Regions from separate parts of the Tritonibacter mobilis F1926 genome, predicted to be linked through region 3. Evidence: riboswitches for the same ligand, from Rfam matches in the RefSeq annotation. Region 3 holds a riboswitch; each other region holds the start of a gene.
The links. Region 3 has a riboswitch for cobalamin ahead of nrdH (glutaredoxin-like protein NrdH). Riboswitches for the same ligand answer to the same signal wherever they lie in the genome.
Positions count from the first base shown of each region.

Region 1 (4,740 bases), 470 kb from region 3:
CACCGTGCCCTTGCCGCGCTTGGCAAGCCCCGCCAGCAGCTTTAGCAAGGTCGACTTTCCAGATCCGTTCGGGCCGATCAGGCCAAACGTCTCTCCCGGTTCAATCTGCACAGAGACATCTTCGACGATTGCTCTGGAGCCTGCGCGCCAACCCAGTGATGTGGCGGTCAGTTTCATACCCGACTCCGATTGTGAATGAGGATCAGCGCAAAGCCGGGCGCGCCCACCAATGCGGTGACCACCCCGATGGGCACCACCTGTCCGGGGATCAACACGCGTGATGCGATATCGGCGGCGATCAGGAACACCGCACCTGCAAGGGCAGTCGCTGGCACCAGCCGCACATGGCGCGGTCCCACAACGTAGCGCATGGCATGCGGGATCACGAGACCGACAAAACCGATGGACCCCACAAGGCTCACCATGGCGGCGGTCATCAGTGTCACAGCTCCGATCAGGGCGATTTGCACCCGGCGCACCGGTATGCCCAACGCGGCCGCCGAGGTCGCACCAAAGGAAAACGCATCCATGGCTCGGGCGAACCAAAGGCAGACGAAAAACCCTAAAACCGCTGTAGGCACCGCGAGTGACACATCCGGCCAGCGCACACCAGACAGGTTCCCGAGCAGCCAGAACATGATCCCGCGGGCCTGTTCGGCATTTGCCGACTTGGCGATCAGAAAAGACGTGACCGCATTGAATAATTGCGACCCGGCTATCCCGGCAAGAACCAGTTGTGCGGGGCCACCCCCGGCGGCGCGCGCCAATAATGATACAACACCAAAGGCCAATGCCGCGCCGATAAAAGAACCTGTCGAGATCCCCAAGAGACCGCCGCCGACTCCTAAGACAGTCACGGTAACCGCTCCGGCGCCAGCCCCGGCTGAGACACCAAGCAAATAAGGATCGGCCAGCGCATTGCGCACCAGCGATTGCAGCACCACGCCCGAAAGCGCCAGCCCGGCGCCGCAGGCTGCCGCGACCAAGGTCCGGGGGAGCCGGTAGCTCCAGATGATACCGGCATCAATGGGATCGATTACATAGCCTGCATCCCACAGGTTATTGGCAAGCGCCGCCGCCACCGTGGGGATAGGTAGCGGCGTCTCTCCAATAATGACGCCAGCCAGAATGGCCAGCGTCAAGACGGCAATCCCCGGCACGCCCCACAGCGTGACACGTCGATGCAGGGGGCGGGTGAGTACCGCGTCGCTCATCACTGATCCAATGCGGGCAGTGCTTCGGCCAGCGTTTCCAGCGCCGAGATATTGCGGATCGAGGGATCCATCGCATGGGCATCAAGGATCACGATACGGTCATTTTTCACCGCATCCATCTGGCTGGCAACCGGATCGGTGCGCAGGAACTCCAGCTTTTTCTCAACATCGTCGGCCTCAAAGCGGCGGCGTTCCATACGGGCGACCACAATCACCGACGGATTGGCGCGCGCGATGGTTTCCCAGCTGACGGTCGGCCATTCCTCATTGCTTTCGATGACGTTCCGCAGGCCGAGGGCCTCCATCATGTAGGCGGGTGCGCCAGCTTGCCCGGCGACATAAGGGTCGATGTCCATCTCCGCCGAGGAGAACCAGAACACCGCAGAGCTATCAGTCAGATCAAGCGCCTTGGCGGTCTCGATCGCGGCGGTTTCGCGGGCTTTGAGGCTCGCTACCAGCTCTGTGCCGCGCTCGGGAATATTGAATATCTGCGCCATTTCTTCGATGCCGCGATAGACGCTGCTCATTTCATACATCTCAAGGCGGGTGCCATCGGACCCCTTGGTGTTGTCTTTGCCCACACAATCGGCAGGCAGGACGTAGGTCGGGATGCCAAGGTCAGAGAATTGCTCGCGCGTGGCAACGATACCCTGCGGGCCGACATGCCACTCATACTGAACGCTCACCAGACCGGGGCGCTTGGCAACAACGTTCTCAAAACTGGGATCATTGTCCGCAAGACGCTCAACCCCGGCGTTCAGTTCTTCAAATTCGGGGAGCACCTTGGTGAACCAGACCGAAGTGCCGGTGACCTTTTCGCCCAGACCCAGCGCGTACAGAACCTCTGTTGCGGCCTGACCAACGGTCACCGTTGTTTCGGGGGCTTTGTCAAAGGTGACTTCCGATCCGCAATTTTCGAGCGTGAGCGGATAGGTGGTGTCAGCCTGCGCGGCAAGGCCAAGACCGGTGGCGCAAAGAGCGCTCGCCAGAAGGAATTTCGGATACATGGATCAACTCCGGTATGTGATGGACCCGGAGAAAGAGAGGATATGCCGCTTCAGAACTGGACCACCGACCGGACGGCAATGGCCCGTATCCTTGATCTGGCTATGATCCGCGTCAACTTTGCTGCTGACAACGTGCATTCGACACCTCCTCAGACACCCCGTCCGAGCCAAGTTGCAAAACAGATGTCGGCAGGTCTCCTGACTGGCGTTTCATCGTGTCGGCGGGCCTTCCCACAGCCAAGGCTGCAGTGGCAGTTCGCCGACGCTCCGCGCCTACAGTTGCGGGGGCAGTTCCGGTTCACCAAAGAATGGTGGCGGATTCCCTATTATTTCCAAATGGAAACCGACGCGCGATTGTTAAGGAGGATCTTAGCGTTCGGCAATAGCCTTTCCCACCGTCCCTCGGGCAGGGGCAAACGCACGCCCAAAAGATCCCGCCGTGTCGCCAGCCCAGCAGAGCGAGCGTCTGAACCAGCGTGATCCTGCGGTGACGCATTGCTGCGAGAAAGCGGCTCGAGATGACTTGTGGAGGTGCTCCCGAGCCGGGTAGGGTCTTGATCCAATATGAACGCAAATCCCACGCCCTCAACTCCCAGCGCACCGCCCGACGCCAGCGGTGAAAACCCGCGATTGACGGTTGAGATTTTTGTGCAGCCGGGGTTTTCGCATATCGAGCTGTCCTCGATCCTTGCGGTGTTTGAGGCCGCAAATGCGCTGGAAGCAGGCACATGGTTTTCATGGCGGATCACCTCTGACAGTCCGGGTGTCGTGACGGGCACTGCGGGAATGATGATCCGGGCGGAACCGGCAATTGGGCTGCAATATCTGCAAGATGTGCTCTTTGTCATCGGCGGGCGCAACTGCAGCGGCGGCAGCTGGCTGGCGCGTGCGCGTGCAATGCAAAAGCTGCGTCGCCCGGCCTTTTTGCTGTCAGATGCGGCAACCGCCTATATCCGTCGGTCCGCGCCCTTGTCGGGTCCGGCCACAACCCATTGGCAAGATCTGCGCGCGCTGCGGGAGGCCGGAGAATACCCAACGCTCACAGATCGCTTGGTGGAGGATAACGCAGGTCTCCTGACCTCTGCCGGGGGCGGTTACAGTGCCGAATTGGTGGTGCGCTACCTGTCGCAGATCCTCGCACCGCAACATTGCGCCGAACTGGCAAGCGTGCTGATGATCGACACCGCACGGGGCTATTCTGGTGAACAGCCCCAAGGGGCTGCCCGCAATACCAACCTCCTTGAGGCCCGTTTGGTACGTGCCATGGCCATCATGGAAGAGTTCATCGAACATCCGCTCCCCACGGCTGAGATTGCCGAGCGTGCCGGGATCTCTGTGCGCCATCTGGAACGGTTGTTCCTGACGCATCTCAACACCACCCCGGCCAAGCACTACATGCAGTTGCGGCTGAAACTGGCCAACAAGCTCATCACGGACACGAACCTTCCCATCGCAGAGATTGCCTTTGCCAGTGGCTTTGCCTCGTCAACATCGCTCTCTCGTGCGTATCGGCGTGAGTACAACATGACCCCCTATCAGGTGCGCGCGCGCGACCGTGCGGGGGCGGGGCTGCGCTCCGACTAGGGAGAGCGCAACAACCTGCGCGAATGGCACGAGCGCACACAAGGCTTTGAATTCCGGCTCAGCCTTCGTATTGGTGACATAGAGAGAGGCCCCGCAATTGAGGCGAAGGGTGCTCCATTCCCGACAGGCAAAAGGACAAGGCGATGAAAGACAATCCGATCTCTCCGACGATTCCACTGGATCAGGACGGTGTGCACCACGGGTTTCTAAAGCTGCCTTACAGCCGGGATGACAGCGCGTGGGGGTCCGTGATGATCCCGATCACGGTGATCCAGAACGGCACGGGCAAAACCGCGCTTTTGACCGGAGCCAACCACGGCGACGAATATGAAGGCCCCGTGGCGCTGCAAGAGCTTGCCGCCACCACCCGCGCCGAGGATGTCACCGGGCGGCTGATTATCGTGCCCTATTTCAACTATCCTGCCTTTCGCGCCAGCGCGCGCACCTCGCCCATCGATCGGGGCAACCTGAACCGCGCGTTTCCGGGCCGCCCCGATGGCACGGTCACTGAAAAGATTGCCGATTATTTCCAACGCACCCTCCTGCCGATGGCGGATGTGGCGGTGGATTTTCACTCTGGCGGCAAAACGCTGGATTTTGTGCCCTTCGCTGCAGCGCATATCCTTGAGGACAAGGGCCTTCAGGAGGCCTGCTACGCCGCGATGCAGGCCTTTAACGCGCCTTACTCCGTGCAACTTTTAGAGATCGACAGCGAAGGCATGTACGACACCGCAGTTGAGGACATGGGCAAGGTTCTGGTTACAACAGAGTTGGGCGGCGGCGGCATGTCCACCGCGCGCAGCAATGCCATCGCCAAGAAAGGCCTGCGCAATGTGTTGATCCATTTCGGAATTTTTCAGGGCGAGATGCAGATTGATCCTTCGCTGACGCTCGATATGCCGGATGGGGATTGTTTCCTGTTCAGCGAGCACGAC
Region 1 is NZ_CP015230.1:2,790,148-2,794,887, reverse strand. Features, by position in the region: gene K529_RS13180 (ABC transporter ATP-binding protein) at 1-177, opposite strand, end outside; gene K529_RS13175 (FecCD family ABC transporter permease) at 174-1,214, opposite strand; gene K529_RS13170 (ABC transporter substrate-binding protein) at 1,214-2,221, opposite strand; cobalamin riboswitch at 2,393-2,584, opposite strand; gene K529_RS13165 (GlxA family transcriptional regulator) at 2,786-3,805, shown strand; gene doeB (N(2)-acetyl-L-2,4-diaminobutanoate deacetylase DoeB) at 3,949-4,740, shown strand, end outside.
Region 1: linked by a shared signal. The riboswitch ahead of K529_RS13170 (ABC transporter substrate-binding protein) and the one ahead of nrdH (glutaredoxin-like protein NrdH) in region 3 are both predicted to bind cobalamin.

Region 2 (4,740 bases), 1.5 Mb from region 3:
CATCACCGATCTGTTCATCATCGGCGGCGGCATCAACGGCTGCGGCATTGCCCGCGACGCCGCCGGTCGCGGCCTCTCCGTGACATTGGCCGAAATGAACGACCTCGCCTCCGCCACCTCCTCGGCCTCGACCAAACTGTTCCACGGCGGCCTGCGCTATCTGGAATATTTCGAATTCCGTCTGGTGCGCGAGGCCCTGATCGAACGCGAGGTGCTGCTGCGCGCCATGCCGCATATCTCATGGCCGATGCGCTTCGTGCTGCCCTTCCACAAGGACATGCGGTTCGACAACACAACGCCGACCTCCAAACTGCTGACCACCTTCATGCCATGGATGAAAGGCCGCCGCCCGGCGTGGCTGATCCGGCTGGGTCTTTTCATGTACGACACACTCGGCAAACGCGGCATTCTGCCCGGCACTGCAACCGTGGACCTGACCACGGATGAGGCAGGCAAGCCCCTGAACTCCAAATTCAAAAAGGCGTTTGAATATTCCGACTGCTGGGTCGAAGACGCCCGCCTCGTGGTGCTGAACGCCCGCGACGCCGAGGCCCGCGGCGCCGAGATCATGACCCGCACCGAGGTTGTGAATGCCACCCGCCACGCGGATCACTGGGAAATCCACCTGAAGGATCTGGCCACCGGTGCAGAAACCACCCGCCGCGCAAAAATGCTGGTGAACGCAGGTGGTCCATGGGTGGCCGATGTGCTGCGCCAGAAGCTCGGCCAAAACAGCCGCGAAAACGTGCGCCTCGTGCGCGGCAGCCATATCGTGGTACCAAAACTCTACGACCACGGGCGCTGCTATTTCTTCCAAGGGCAGGACGGGCGCATCATCTTTGCCATTCCCTATGAGGAGGATTTCACCCTCATCGGCACCACCGACGCTGATCACCCCGATCCCGAGACCAAACCCATCTGCACCGAGGAAGAGCAGGACTATCTGGTCAAATTCGCGTCGAACTATTTTGACACACCCGTGACACGCGACCAGATCGTCTGGACCTATTCCGGCGTGCGGCCCCTTTATGATGACGGCGCCAGCTCCGCCTCTGCCGCGACACGCGAATATGTGCTGACGCTCGACAAGACACAGGCCCCGCTCCTCAATGTGTTTGGCGGCAAGATCACCACCTACCGCAAACTTGCCGAGGCGGCGCTGGATAGAATCAACGAGGTCTTCCCAAGCCTGCCGTCGGAGTGGACCGCAGGTGTGCCCCTGCCCGGCGGCGATTTCCCGGTCGAAGATGTCGCCCGCTTGCGCGAAAAATTGGCGCGCGAGTATCCCTTCCTGTCGGCCTACGCCACCCGCCGCCTGATCCGCGCCTATGGCACCGAGGCCTGGGCCATTCTGGGCGACGCCAAGGCGCAGAGCGATCTGGGCCAGAGCTTCGGCGCGACCATCACGGCCCGCGAACTTGACTGGGCGATTGCCCGAGAATGGGTGCGCACGGGCGAGGATTTCCTGTGGCGGCGCACAAAACTCGGCCTGCGTTTGGACCCTGATGCGCGCACTGCGGTCGACGCTTATATCAAATCCCGCGTCACCGACTAACAAAACAGACTGACAAAAGAGAGGGGCACAACGCCCCTCCCTCTTCTAACTCAAAATATCCCGGAGCGCGAGGCAGCGCCTCGCATCCCCGCTCACGACACACGCTGAGGTTTCAGAACTCCACGCCTTTCTGAGCCTTGATGCCAGCCCGGAACGGGTGCTTCACCTGCGCCATCTCGGTCACAAGATCGGCGATCTCGATCAGTTCTTCCTTCGCGTTGCGCCCGGTCAGCACCACATGGGTCATCGGCGGCTTATGCTCGACGAGGAACTCCAGAACCTCCTGCAAATCCAGATACTCATAGCGCAGCGCGATGTTGATCTCATCGAGTAGCACCATGGTGTTCTTCTCATCGAGGATCATCTCCTTGGCCTTTTCCCAGCCCGCGCGGGCTGCCGCAATATCGCGGGCCTTATCTTGCGTTTCCCACGTAAACCCCTCGCCCATCGCGTAGAACTGGCACAGATCCGAGAAATTCTCCTCAATCAACGTGCGCTCGCCGGTCTGCCACGCGCCCTTGATGAACTGCACCACCGCCGAGGGCATGCCATGGGCGATGCAGCGCATGATCATGCCGAATCCCGAGGACGACTTGCCCTTGCCGGGGCCGGTGTGAACGATGATGAGACCTTTTTCGCCATCTTTGGTTTTCATCATCCGATCACGGGCGGCCTTTTTCTTTGCCATCTTTGAGGCATGGCGTGCCGCTTCTTCGTCGGAGATGTCGGTTTCGCTACTTGCGTTGGTCTGGTCGCTCACGGGGTCGCTCCTGCTGTTTGGCCCCATGTCTTGACAAAGAGTGCCCCCATGGCGCAAGGGATTTTCGTTGGTTCCCGAAGGTGACACCCTTCGGGCGAAGAGGGAATGTGACAAGGCACGCCGCAGCGCGCCCCAAGCACAGCCGCCCCCGCGACCGTGACCGGAGAGGTCTCCCGACGCCACTGGCGCACCCCTAGGGGCGGCACCGGGAAGGCGGGACGACCGTCAGCGCCCCACCCGGGTCTGGCATCCGCAAGCCGGGAGACCTGCCAGCGTGTGTGAAACCGGCGGACGGGGTGTGCCGCGACCGGTTGAGGGCCTGCCACACGTGGCACGCGCCCCCATCTGGCCTGCCCCGCCTCGCCGCTGAGGAGGAGAAAAGGCCGCATGGGAGAGACCCCCAGCCAGAGCCCGGAGCCGGTTGTCCTGACCGTCTGCACCACCTGTCGCCAGACCGGCAGCGATCCCGAAGCCATGCGCCCCGGCCGCATCCTTGCCGACCGTCTTGCAGGCAGCGCGCTGCCCGAAGGCGTCACCGTGCGCGGGGTCGAGTGCCTTTCGGCCTGCTCGCGGTCCTGCACGTTGCATCTCTCCGGTGGCCCTGCCCGCTGGAGCTATATCTACGGTGATCTCGATCCGGATGCCCATCTTGAGGATATCCTCGCCGGTGCTGCGGCTTATGCGGCGACCGAGGATGGGTTTGTGCCATGGCGCGAACGCCCGGTGGTGTTTCGCAAACAATCCATCGCCCGCATTCCGCCCGTCTCCATGCCGAGCGTTGCGCTGACCCCGACACCCGCACCCGAGCGTCACGACTCTTCCAGTGACACCCCAGACACGCCTGCCACCGAGCTTGCGCAGGATTGACCCGAAAGGCCCATTTCACATGACCACATTGAACAAGATCCCCGTCACCGTCATCACCGGCTTTCTGGGGGCTGGCAAAACCACTCTGATCCGTCACCTGATGCAGAACCCGCAGGGCAAGCGCCTCGCGGTGGTGGTGAATGAGTTTGGCACCGCCGGTGTTGATGGCGACATCCTGAAATCCTGTGCCGATGACAATTGCCCGGCGGAAAACATCATGGAACTCGCCAATGGCTGCATCTGCTGCACCGTGGCCGATGATTTCATCCCCACCATCGAGAGCCTGATGGCGCTGCCCGAGCCGCCCGAGCATATCGTCATTGAGACCTCCGGTCTGGCGCTACCGAAACCGCTCCTCAAAGCCTTTGACTGGCCCGCCATCCGCTCGCGCATCACCGTCGACGGGGTGATCGCCCTGGCCGATGCCGAGGCCGTCGCCAAGGGCCAGTTCGCCCCCGACCTGGACGCCGTGCAGGCCCAGCGCGAGGCGGACGAGAGCCTTGATCACGAAACACCGCTGTCCGAGGTCTTCGAGGACCAGATCTCCTGCGCCGATATCGTGCTGTTGTCCAAGGCGGATCTGGCCGGCGAGGCGGGCGTCGAGAAGGCCCGCGCGGTGATCGAAGCCGAGGCCCCGCGCAAGCTGCCGATCCTGCCAATGACCGAAGGGGTGATCGATCCCCGCGTGATCCTGGGTCTGGGCGCTGCCGCCGAAGACGACCTCGACGCGCGCCCAAGCCACCATGACGGCCACCACGATCATGAACATGACGATTTTGAGTCCATCGTGGTCGAAATGGGCGAAGTCTCCGATCCCGAAGACCTGCAAAAACGGATCATCGAGATGGCCCGCGCCCGCAACATCCTGCGGGTGAAGGGCTATGTGGCCGTGGAAGGAAAACCAATGCGAATGCTCGTACAAGCGGTGGGTGAACGTCTGCGCGCGCAATACGACCAACCCTGGGGCGCGCAGCCGCGCAAGACCCAGCTGGTGGTGATCGCCGAGCATGATAACATCGACACAGCAGGCATCCACGCCGACCTCGGGGCCTGAGTTTCAACACCAAGGGCGCTGACCTCTCGCCGTGAGGTCCCGCCCGACCCTCCCCCCCGGGAGGGCGCTTCGCACCCACCCGGGGTCAGACGCTGCCCTCTCCGATTTGAACGAAGCGGACCAACCTCATGCACGTCGTCTTCCGCGAAAGCCACGGGCTCGGAGAAACAGACACCCCCTATGACGTCGGGCAGACCCCCGGCGATCTGGTGGTGCTGTCCTTTTCCGACAGCGATCTCGGCGCATTCGCGGCGGGCTGGCATCGCGCGGACGGCAAACTCCCCTCCACTCGGCTTGCCAATCTGGTGGCGCTCAAACACCCGCTCTCGGTCGATGTCTACGCCGAACAGACCTTAGAGGGCGCAAAGGGTGTCTTGGTCCGGCTGATCGGTGGCGAGAGCTATTGGTCCTATGGTTTGGCCACGCTTCAGGATCTGGCACGGCGCAAGGGCATTGCGCTGGCGATCCTGCCCGCCGACGGTCAGGAAGATCCGCGCCTTGATG
Region 2 is NZ_CP015230.1:597,146-601,885, reverse strand. Features, by position in the region: gene glpD (glycerol-3-phosphate dehydrogenase) at 1-1,555, shown strand, start outside; gene cobO (cob(I)yrinic acid a,c-diamide adenosyltransferase) at 1,668-2,342, opposite strand; cobalamin riboswitch at 2,367-2,603, shown strand; gene K529_RS02820 (DUF1636 family protein) at 2,703-3,182, shown strand; gene cobW (cobalamin biosynthesis protein CobW) at 3,202-4,236, shown strand; gene cobN (cobaltochelatase subunit CobN) at 4,365-4,740, shown strand, end outside.
Region 2: linked by a shared signal. The riboswitch ahead of K529_RS02820 (DUF1636 family protein) and the one ahead of nrdH (glutaredoxin-like protein NrdH) in region 3 are both predicted to bind cobalamin.

Region 3 (4,740 bases):
GATGTTCATGGAGCCGAGGTTACAGGAAATATCCGTGCCCATCTGCGCATACGACAGATCGTCGTTGAACTCGGAGGCCTCGTTCACCTGCAGGATTTCGGAGCAGAGGTTCGACATGGCAATGCGGCCCGCGATGGGGTTTGCGGCATTCACCGTGTCTTCAAACATGATGTAGGGATAACCGGATTCAAATTGAATTTCGGCAATGGTCTGGAAGAACGCGCGCGCGTTGATCTTCTTTTTGCGGATCTGCGGGTTGTCGACCATCTCATGGTATTTCTCGGTGACCGAGATTTCCGAGAAGGCCTGACCGTAGACCTTTTCCACGTCATGCGGCGAGAACAGGTACATGTCCTCGTTTTTCTTGGCGAGTTGGAAGGTGATATCCGGGATCACCACGCCCAGCGACAGCGTCTTGATGCGGATCTTTTCATCCGCATTTTCGCGCTTGGTATCCAAGAAACGCAGAATATCCGGGTGATGCGCGTTCAGATAGACCGCGCCAGCGCCCTGACGCGCGCCCAGCTGGTTGGCATAAGAAAAGCTGTCCTCAAGAAGCTTCATCACCGGGATGACGCCCGAAGACTGGTTCTCAATGCCTTTGATCGGAGCGCCATGCTCGCGAATGTTGGTCAGCATCAAGGCCACGCCACCGCCGCGTTTTGACAGTTGCAGGGCGGAGTTGATGCCGCGCCCGATCGACTCCATGTTGTCCTCAAGACGCAACAGGAAGCAGGACACAAACTCGCCGCGCGCCTTCTTGCCCGCGTTGAGGAAGGTGGGTGTGGCGGGCTGGAAGCGGCCGTCGATGATCTCCGACATCAGCTTCATCGCGAGTTTTTCATCCCCGCGTGCCAGCGTCAGCGCATTCATCACCACGCGGTCCTCGTAGCGCTCCAGATAGCGCTGCCCATCGCGGGTTTTCAGCGTGTAGGACGTGTAATATTTGAACGCGCCGAGGAAGGACGGGAAGCGGAATTTCTTGCCATAGGCCGCGTCCCAGATCTTGCGCTGGAAGTTGCGGGAATACTGATCCAGCACTTCAGGCTCGTAATAGCCTTTCTCAACGAGGTAGCCGAGTTTTTCGTCCAGCGAGTGAAAGAACACAGTGTTCTGATTCACATGCTGCAGGAAATACTGCCGGGCCGCCATGCGGTCGGCGTCGAACTGGATGTTGCCCTCGTCATCATAGAGGTTCAACATCGCGTTCAGCGCGTGATAGTCGAGATCGGCGGTTACGCTTGCGTCAAGCATGTCTGCTGCTCCTGTGCCGCCCAGAACCGGGCGAGGCCCGCGCGGATGCGGGCGATGTCTGTTTCGGTTCCCGCCAACTCAAAGCGGTAGAGGACGGGGACATTGCATTTTTTGGCGATCACATCCCCCGCGAGGGCGAAAGTGGTGCCAAAGTTGCGGTTGCCCCCGGCAATCACGCCCTGCAGAAGGGCACGATTGCGCGTGTTGTTCAGAAACTTGATGACCGGTTTTGGCACCGCACCACGCCCTTCGCCATCGGCAAAGGTGGGCGTTACCAATACATAGGGCGCATCTACTTCCGGGGAAGGCTCTGTCTGCGGCAGCCGCAGAGCGTTAAGCCCCAGTCGCTCCATCAAACGAGCCGTATTGCCCGAACGGGAGGAGTAATAGACAAGCCCGGTCACCGTCGTCTCTTATGCCAACTGGCCGATCAGATCGGGACGAAAACCTGCCCAGTGATCTTCGCCTGCGACAACCACGGGTGCCTGACGGTAGCCAAGGCCCTGCACCATTTCCATGGCAGCGGCATCTTCTGTCAGATCAACGAGATCAAAAGAGATCCCCTTCGCCTCAAGGGCGCGGGTGGTGGCGGTGCACTGCACACAGGCAGGTTTTGAATAGACAGTGATGCTCATCTGCAAGATCCCCTCAGGTGTTGTCCTACCGGGCGGAGAAGTCACGAAATCCGGCACTGTTTCCAGTGCCAAATGACGCGTCCGGGCCCACCGCCGCGGTCGTCGTTTGTCGTGCTCTGGCAGGTCTCCTGGCTTTGCGGCTCAAACGCCCCATCCCGCCTTCCCAATGCGCGATCGCATCAGTGGCACGGGCGGAACTTACCGCTTACAGTTGCGGGGGCAGCACCGGATTTACACCAGTTTCCCTCTTCGCTTGCGAGTCGCCTCGAAAGAACCAAAGCAACACGATATTGATGCAGAAGCACGAAATGGTCAATATATGGTGTAGGGCTAGCGGGTCTTTTGTTGTCCACAGGCCACCCAAATGTCGCGCCCCTGCATTGTGTCTGCATTGTAAGGATATCCGTCCTGATCCTGCGCCTTACCCCCATGCTTATCCACAGATTCGATCCGTTGAGGTTCGGTGCGGGCGCATCCGGTCCCTGAAACGAGGGGAATCGCCCGGCTCATTTCCTGCGACAAAAGGTAGGGCTAGGATCTGTCGCGGCAATATTGAGCCGCACCCGAGAGCGGCGTCAGCCAGCTTTCCCGGCGATCTGTCCAAAGCTCATAGGTCGGGGTGAATTGGTCGGGTTTGTCCAGCGCGCCAAGGTGAACTTCCACCTCGCCATCGCTGCATGAAAAAACGGAAGAGCCGCATCTGGGGCAGAAATGACGCCCTTGATACTGCTGTGTGTCGCCCGTCACAGTCACCGCGTTTTCTGGGTATATGGCAGCGGCCCAAAAGACCGCGCCGTGGTGTTTGCGACAGTCGAGGCAGTGACAGAGGCCGACGCTTTCCGGTTTGCCCGATGCCACTAGGTGAATGTCGCCGCACAGGCAGCTTGCGGTTACATCTGGCATGTCAGACCTCCCATACTCGGTACGAGATCAGCTTGCCTGACCTTCGGCGTCGGTCAAGGGAAACTTGGCGCGGGTGCGGTTGGCAAAGGCCACCAGGGTGAGCATCACCGGCACCTCGACCAGTACGCCAACGACAGTTGCCAATGCTGCGCCGGAATTGAGGCCAAAGAGGCTGATTGCCACCGCGACCGCCAGTTCAAAGAAGTTCGACGTCCCGATCAGCGCGCAGGGGGCGGCGATCCGATGTGGCACCCGCATCGCATAGGCGGCGCCATAGGCGATGAAGAAAATGCCATAGCTCTGGATCAGGATCGGCACGGCGATCATGGCGATCACGGCGGGGCGGTCGAGAATGACCTGACCTTGCAGGCCAAACAGGATCACCACGGTTGCGATCAGACCGATGACCGACAGCGGTTTGATCCGTGCCAGGAAGGCGGCGATACGCGCCTCATCCCCCAGGTGGCTCCGAGTCCAAAGACCGGCCACAAGGGGCAGCAGCACAAACAACACCGCCGACAGGATCAGCGTGCTCCACGGCACCTCGATATCGGTGACCCCGAGGAGGAAGGCCACGATCGGAGCAAAGGCCACTACCATGATCAGATCGTTCACCGAGACTTGCAGCAGCGTATAGCTCTCGTCGCCCTTGGTCAGTTGCGACCAGACAAACACCATAGCGGTGCAGGGTGCGGCCCCGAGCAGGATCAGCCCGGCGATATATTGCTGGGCGTCAGCGGGGTTCAGGAAGGGGACAAAGACCACCTCGAAAAACAGAACGCCAAGGGCGGCCATGCTGAAGGGTTTGATGAGCCAGTTGACCACCAGCGTGATCGCAAGCCCCTTGGGCTGGCGTGCCACATCCCGCAGGCTCTTGGGGTTCACGCCGATCATCATCGGGTAGACCATCGCCCAGATCAGCACCGCCACCACCAGATTGACACTGGCGACCTCGGCGGCGGCAATGGTGCCCACGAGGGCAGGGGAGAGATTGCCAAGCGCAATGCCCGCAACCATGGCCAGCGCCACCCAGATGCTCAGGTATTTTTCAAAGATGCTCATGCCGGGGTGCTTTCTGGTGTTGGGGCGGTCAGGCGACCGGCGATCAGCGCGCTGAGGGCGATCATCACGGTGGCCGTGCCGAGGCAGGCTGCAACGCCGCCCAGTTGATAGGTGAGGCCCGACAGAACAGTGCCCAATAGCCGCCCGCCTGCATTGGCCATGTAGTAAAAGCCCACATCCATCGTGACCCGTTCGTCCTTGGAAAAGGCGAGGATCAGATAGGAGTGGAGCGAGGAATTCACCGCAAAAAGCGCACCAAACAGCAAGAGGCCTGCCACCAGCGTCACGGTGAGCCAGAGCGCAGGTTCGTCTGACATCAGTACAGCTGCCGTGAGGACGGCAGGCACCACCGCGAGCATTGTAGCCCAGCGGCGGGCGGCGGCGATCAGGTCAGCCTCACTGCGCGATGGTGCGCGCAGGATGCGGGGCGCGGCGGCCTGCACGGCGCCATAGCAGATGATCCAGATCGCCATGAACGTGCCGATCATGAAGAACGCCGCGCGGTTGCCCTCTTCTGTACCATCCGACAGCACCGCGTAAAAATAGACCGGAATGCCGACCACGAACCAGACATCGCGCGCGCCAAACAGGAACACCCGCGCTGCCGACAGCCAGTTGATATTGGCGGATTTGGAGAACACCTCGGAGAACTTTGCGCCCTTGCGCCCGGTGGGTAGGCCCGCAGGCATGGCAATCAGCACCGCGATCAGGATCAGGCCGAGGATGATCGCCATGCCCAGCGTTGCCCATGTGAACCCCGCCAGCGCGAGCAGGGCTGCGCCCAGCAGGAAACCCAGTCCCTTGACCGCGTTCTTGGAACCGGTCAGCACCGCCACCCAGCGAAACAGCCCGTCGCCCTCGCGCGGGGCGAGCAGTTTGACGGCAG
Region 3 is NZ_CP015230.1:2,323,352-2,328,091, reverse strand. Features, by position in the region: gene nrdE (class 1b ribonucleoside-diphosphate reductase subunit alpha) at 1-1,254, opposite strand, end outside; gene nrdI (class Ib ribonucleoside-diphosphate reductase assembly flavoprotein NrdI) at 1,236-1,658, opposite strand; gene nrdH (glutaredoxin-like protein NrdH) at 1,668-1,889, opposite strand; cobalamin riboswitch at 1,991-2,183, opposite strand; gene K529_RS10945 (GFA family protein) at 2,421-2,792, opposite strand; gene arsB (ACR3 family arsenite efflux transporter) at 2,820-3,854, opposite strand; gene arsJ (organoarsenical effux MFS transporter ArsJ) at 3,851-4,740, opposite strand, start outside.

Region 4 (4,740 bases), on a different replicon from region 3:
GCGCCACGGGGACAGATGAGGGTGCTAGCGACCGATCAGAAGTATCGGGGCGATTGCGCGTGCTGGCCACCTCGGATGTCCATAGCCATTTGCTCAGCTACAACTATTACACCGATCAAGAGCATCCCGGAATTGGCCTGAGCCGCACTGCAAGCCTGATTGGCGCGGCCCGCAAAGAGGCCACAGAGTCCGGTGCGATTACGCTGCTGGTCGACAATGGCGACTGGTTGCAGGGCTCACCGCTTGCCGAAACTGACGCCGCTGATCCAGACGCCACCCCTGCATCGATCCGTGCCTTTGACGTCTTGGGCTATGATGCCGTCGGTCTTGGCAACCATGAGTTCAATTTCGGCCTTCCTGTCCTTGCCCGGGCGCTCTCTGCGCTGCCCTGCCCGGCGGTTTGCAGCAATATTACACCCCTTGCCGACGCCCATGCGCTGCCTGTTCACAAAACCCTGATACTGCGCAGGCGTATGCCTTGTGCACCCGCAGATGCGCCGGATGTAAAGATCGGGCTGTTGTCGGTGTTGCCGCCGCAAACCATGCTCTGGGATGCCGATCATCTGGAGGGGCGTCTGCGTGTCGACGATATCCTCAGCAGCGCACGCGCCGCGATTGCGGATCTGCGCAATGCGGGGGCCGATGTGGTGATCGCATTGGCACATACCGGGCTGGGCCCGACTGACCAAGTCGCGGGGATGGAAAACGCGCTCAGACCTTTGTCGCACTTGCCCGGTCTTGATGCAGCTGTGAGCGGACATACCCATTTGTTGCTGCCGGCGCCCGATGGTGAGGATGCCGGGCTGGGTGTTCCGGTGGTGATGCCTGGCTCCAGTGGCTCACATCTCGGGGTGATCGACCTCGACCTGGTCCGCACCCCGCAAGGCTGGCGTGTCACGCAGGGAGATTGCGCCCTGCGCCCGGTTGCACATCAGACCCGCGATGGTCTCGTGCCAGTGGTCCCGGAGGCACCAGAACTGGTTAACGCCCTGAGCGACATTCATCAGCGCACCCGCGCCGATATGGCCACAAATGTTGGCACGCTCGCACAGCCACACCACTCCTATTTTACCTATTTTGGCGAGGATCGCGCACTCGCTCTCACCGCCGCGGCGCAGGCCGCTGCTGTTCGCCCGACCCTTGCAAAATCAGAATTCGCCGACCTGCCGCTTTTGTCGGCAGTCGCACCGGCTAAATTTGGTGGGCGCGCGGGGCCGCTCAATTACACCGATGTGCCCGCAGGAGAGATTTCGCGCCGCCATGTGGCCGACATCTACATTTATCCAAACGAATTGCGCTGCATTATCGTTGACGCACAGCAACTGCGGGACTGGTTGGACATGTCGGCAGGGCTGTTTAATCAGTTGGAGCCCAATGCTCCTGACCGCCTGCTGGCAAATCCTGCGCGGGCCGGACACAACTTCGATGTGATCTTCGGCCTGGAGTATGAAATCGACCCGACAGCAACGGCACGTTTTGATGCCGATGGACGCCTCTTAAACGACGCGGCAAGCCGTATCAGAAATCTGCGCTGGCACGGGCACCCTTTGCAACCTGCCCAGAGGTTCGCAGTTGCCTTCAACAGCTACCGCAGCAGCGGAGGCGGCAACTTTCGTATGCTTGATCAGGCGCAGGCTCTCTCGCTGCCACCTCAGATGATCCGCGACACTGTCGGGGCCTATGTGACGTCGACCCTAGCGGCAGATCCATTGGCAGCGGCACCCTATCCGTGGCGCATCCGTCCGAACCTCGGCGTGGAGGCGATTGCCGTCACAGGCCCCGGCGTGCACCGCCACCTGCATGAATTGCCTGATGACGTCGCCCAAAGCGCGACCGAACTGGATACAGGCTTTGTGGCGTTGAAGCTGCAGCTCTGAGTGGCACCATTTAGAGCTGCGCATCATCAAAGGGCGTCGTGATAAGCGCCGAGTACCTCAGCCATTGCGATGTCGAGGATGCCAAGGCAACCTTTTGGATTGCACCCACCGCCTCAACTACACCTTCACGGTAGACCTCTGCCTTCCTTCACACGCGCATAGGGTCAGGAAATCGCCCAGGCTGCGGGTTGTCATTGTATCGTCACTTCCCTATATCGGGATTCGAGGGGTTGGCGCGGGCAAGCGCCTCGCCAACCTGGTCAGGTCCGGAAGGAAGCAGCCACAACGAGCCCCGCTTGGGTCGATGTCCAACCTCTCACTTTATAAAAAGCCCCGCCTCTGGCGGGTTTTTTTGTCTCTAGGCGTTTACCCACACCTCCAAAACACAATCGAACCGCAGGGGTGATTTTGCACGTGCAGCAAGATCTTTGTTGACGAGTCGGCAGCGCGCTCGCTACCTCTTCTTGAGATGGTTTTCGTTTCTCTATCCGAGGACGGAATGAAGAGGGAATACGGTGAGGTTCGGGCATATGCCCCGCCAAGTCCGTGACTGCCCCCGCAACTGTAGGCGGCGAGTACCCCGGCAAGACCACTGATCCGTCACGGCCACATTGGCCGATGGGATCGGGAAGGGCCGGTACGCGATGACCCGCAAGTCAGGAGACCTGCCATCAATGATACGAACCTGAAACCGGGCGGGGTGTCCTGGAGGAGGTCTGACGGCTGATCTCTCTTGCCCACCATTGAGGGGCAATGTCTCGCCCGAAGTCTCTCATCTTGCCCCCGTCACAACTATCTTGGTGCGGAGGGCACGCAGAGAATGGACCAACAGCGATCACATGAATTTGTGTCGACCACATGTATGCATCTGGGGCGCCCCTGCCCGGCCGCACAACGGATGCTGAAAGCCTTGGCACAGGCGCTCGATAGCGCGCGCCCACTGACACAGGAAGATTTTGAAATCAGTGGAGAAAGCCGCCTAGATGGATGCGAGAAAGCCTGCCCTGCGCGTTTTGCCGCCAACCACAGCCGCATTCGAGTGTTCTGTGACGTAACCTCATCGACCAAGACCGAAACGCTGGATCGGTTCGCCGATGCGATGTTGTCCAGTGATGCCAACACGATGAGCAGCACATGTGTATCAGAGATTCCGCGCGCCTTTGGCGAGGCGCGACCTGTGCGCAGCTATCGGGATCAGCGCGCTGAGGTCTGACGCTCAGCGCAGCCTTCAGTTCAGGTCGGGGACCTTCTGCCAAAGGCCCACGCCATTTGTGCGTCTGTCTCGACGGCGCAGGGCCGCAGAGTTCTGAGGCGGCTGAGCGCTGCCTCGGCAGACTCGCCGCTTTCGATCATCAACCGCAGCACCGCCATGCCGGATCGACCGCAGCCTCCCCGGCAGTGGACCAGAACCCGGCCACCACCGGACATGGCCTGACGGGCCATCGTGCTGATGTGTTGCCAGTGTTCGTCCATCTCTGCGGTGGGGATTTGATAATCCTCGACCGGCATATGGAACCAGCGGCTGCCGAGGCCCTGTATATCCGTGCCCAGGTTCTCAACACCGAGAATCACATGCTCCACCCGCGTGGTCATCGAAATCACCATCGACGGGCGCCATTCACGAATCAAACGCAAATCACCCGCGTAATCCCCCCCAGCGCCGGGCGCGCGGCTCAGCGCCAATATACCGTCCCCAAACGACAGCGCGTGAAGCGATAGGGTCTGCACAGCCGACTGCGGCTGCATATTCGTAGCACTCACCATTTACTCTCCCCCCCCCGGGAGGCGCGGCGTAATTTCCGCGATACCTTCACGCTATCTTAACCCCGCCAAGTCTCAGACAGGTAGCCTTTTCTGTCACCTCCCCCATTCTGCCGGGTTCCCGTGCAACAGCGGTGGACGAAGCGGACAGCGGCGCTTAGTTTGCACAGGATCATTGGCGTGGCTCGCGAATCCAGCGGCGCGCCCTCAAAGACCATCCGAAAGGCCCTCATGAGCGAGCACAGCCCCGAGACCTCCAGCGCACCGCAAAGCGGACAATATCAGGTTCTGGCACGCAAGTATCGGCCCGAGACCTTTGCCGATCTGGTCGGTCAGGACGCGATGGTGCGCACGCTGAAGAACGCCTTTGCCGCAGATCGCATCGCGCAGGCCTTCATTATGACAGGTATTCGCGGCACCGGTAAAACCACCACCGCGCGGATCATCGCCAAGGGCATGAACTGCATCGGGGAGGACGGTCAGGGCGGCCCGACCACGGAGCCCTGCGGCAAATGCGAACATTGCGTGGCGATCATGGAAGGTCGCCATGTGGATGTGATGGAGATGGATGCCGCTTCGCGCACCGGTGTGGGTGACATCCGCGAGATCATCGACAGTGTGGCCTATCGCGCGGCTTCGGCCCGCTACAAGATCTACATCATTGATGAGGTCCACATGCTGTCAACCTCTGCTTTCAACGCGCTGTTGAAGACGCTTGAAGAGCCACCGGCGCATGTGAAATTCATCTTTGCCACCACCGAAATCCGCAAGGTGCCGGTGACGGTGCTGTCGCGCTGTCAGCGGTTTGACTTGCGCCGGATCGAGCCGGAGGTGATGATCGATCTGCTGCGCCGGATCGCCACCAATGAGAAAGCCGAGATCGCCGAAGATGCGCTGGCGCTGATTACCCGCGCGGCAGAAGGTTCCGCACGGGATGCGACCTCACTGCTGGATCAGGCAATCAGCCATGGTGCGGGGGAGACCACAGCGGATCAGGTGCGCGCGATGCTCGGTCTTGCGGACCGGGGCCGGGTGCTGGATCTGATGGATATGATCCTGCGCGGCGATGCGGCGGCGGCCCTGACGGAGCTGTCCGGTCAAT
Region 4 is NZ_CP015231.1:586,039-590,778, forward strand. Features, by position in the region: gene K529_RS18265 (5'-nucleotidase C-terminal domain-containing protein) at 1-1,877, shown strand, start outside; RNA gene ffs (signal recognition particle sRNA small type) at 2,101-2,199, shown strand; cobalamin riboswitch at 2,331-2,564, shown strand; gene K529_RS18275 (hypothetical protein) at 2,698-3,090, shown strand; gene K529_RS18280 (protein-tyrosine phosphatase family protein) at 3,111-3,641, opposite strand; gene K529_RS18285 (DNA polymerase III subunit gamma/tau) at 3,870-4,740, shown strand, end outside.
Region 4: linked by a shared signal. The riboswitch ahead of K529_RS18275 (hypothetical protein) and the one ahead of nrdH (glutaredoxin-like protein NrdH) in region 3 are both predicted to bind cobalamin.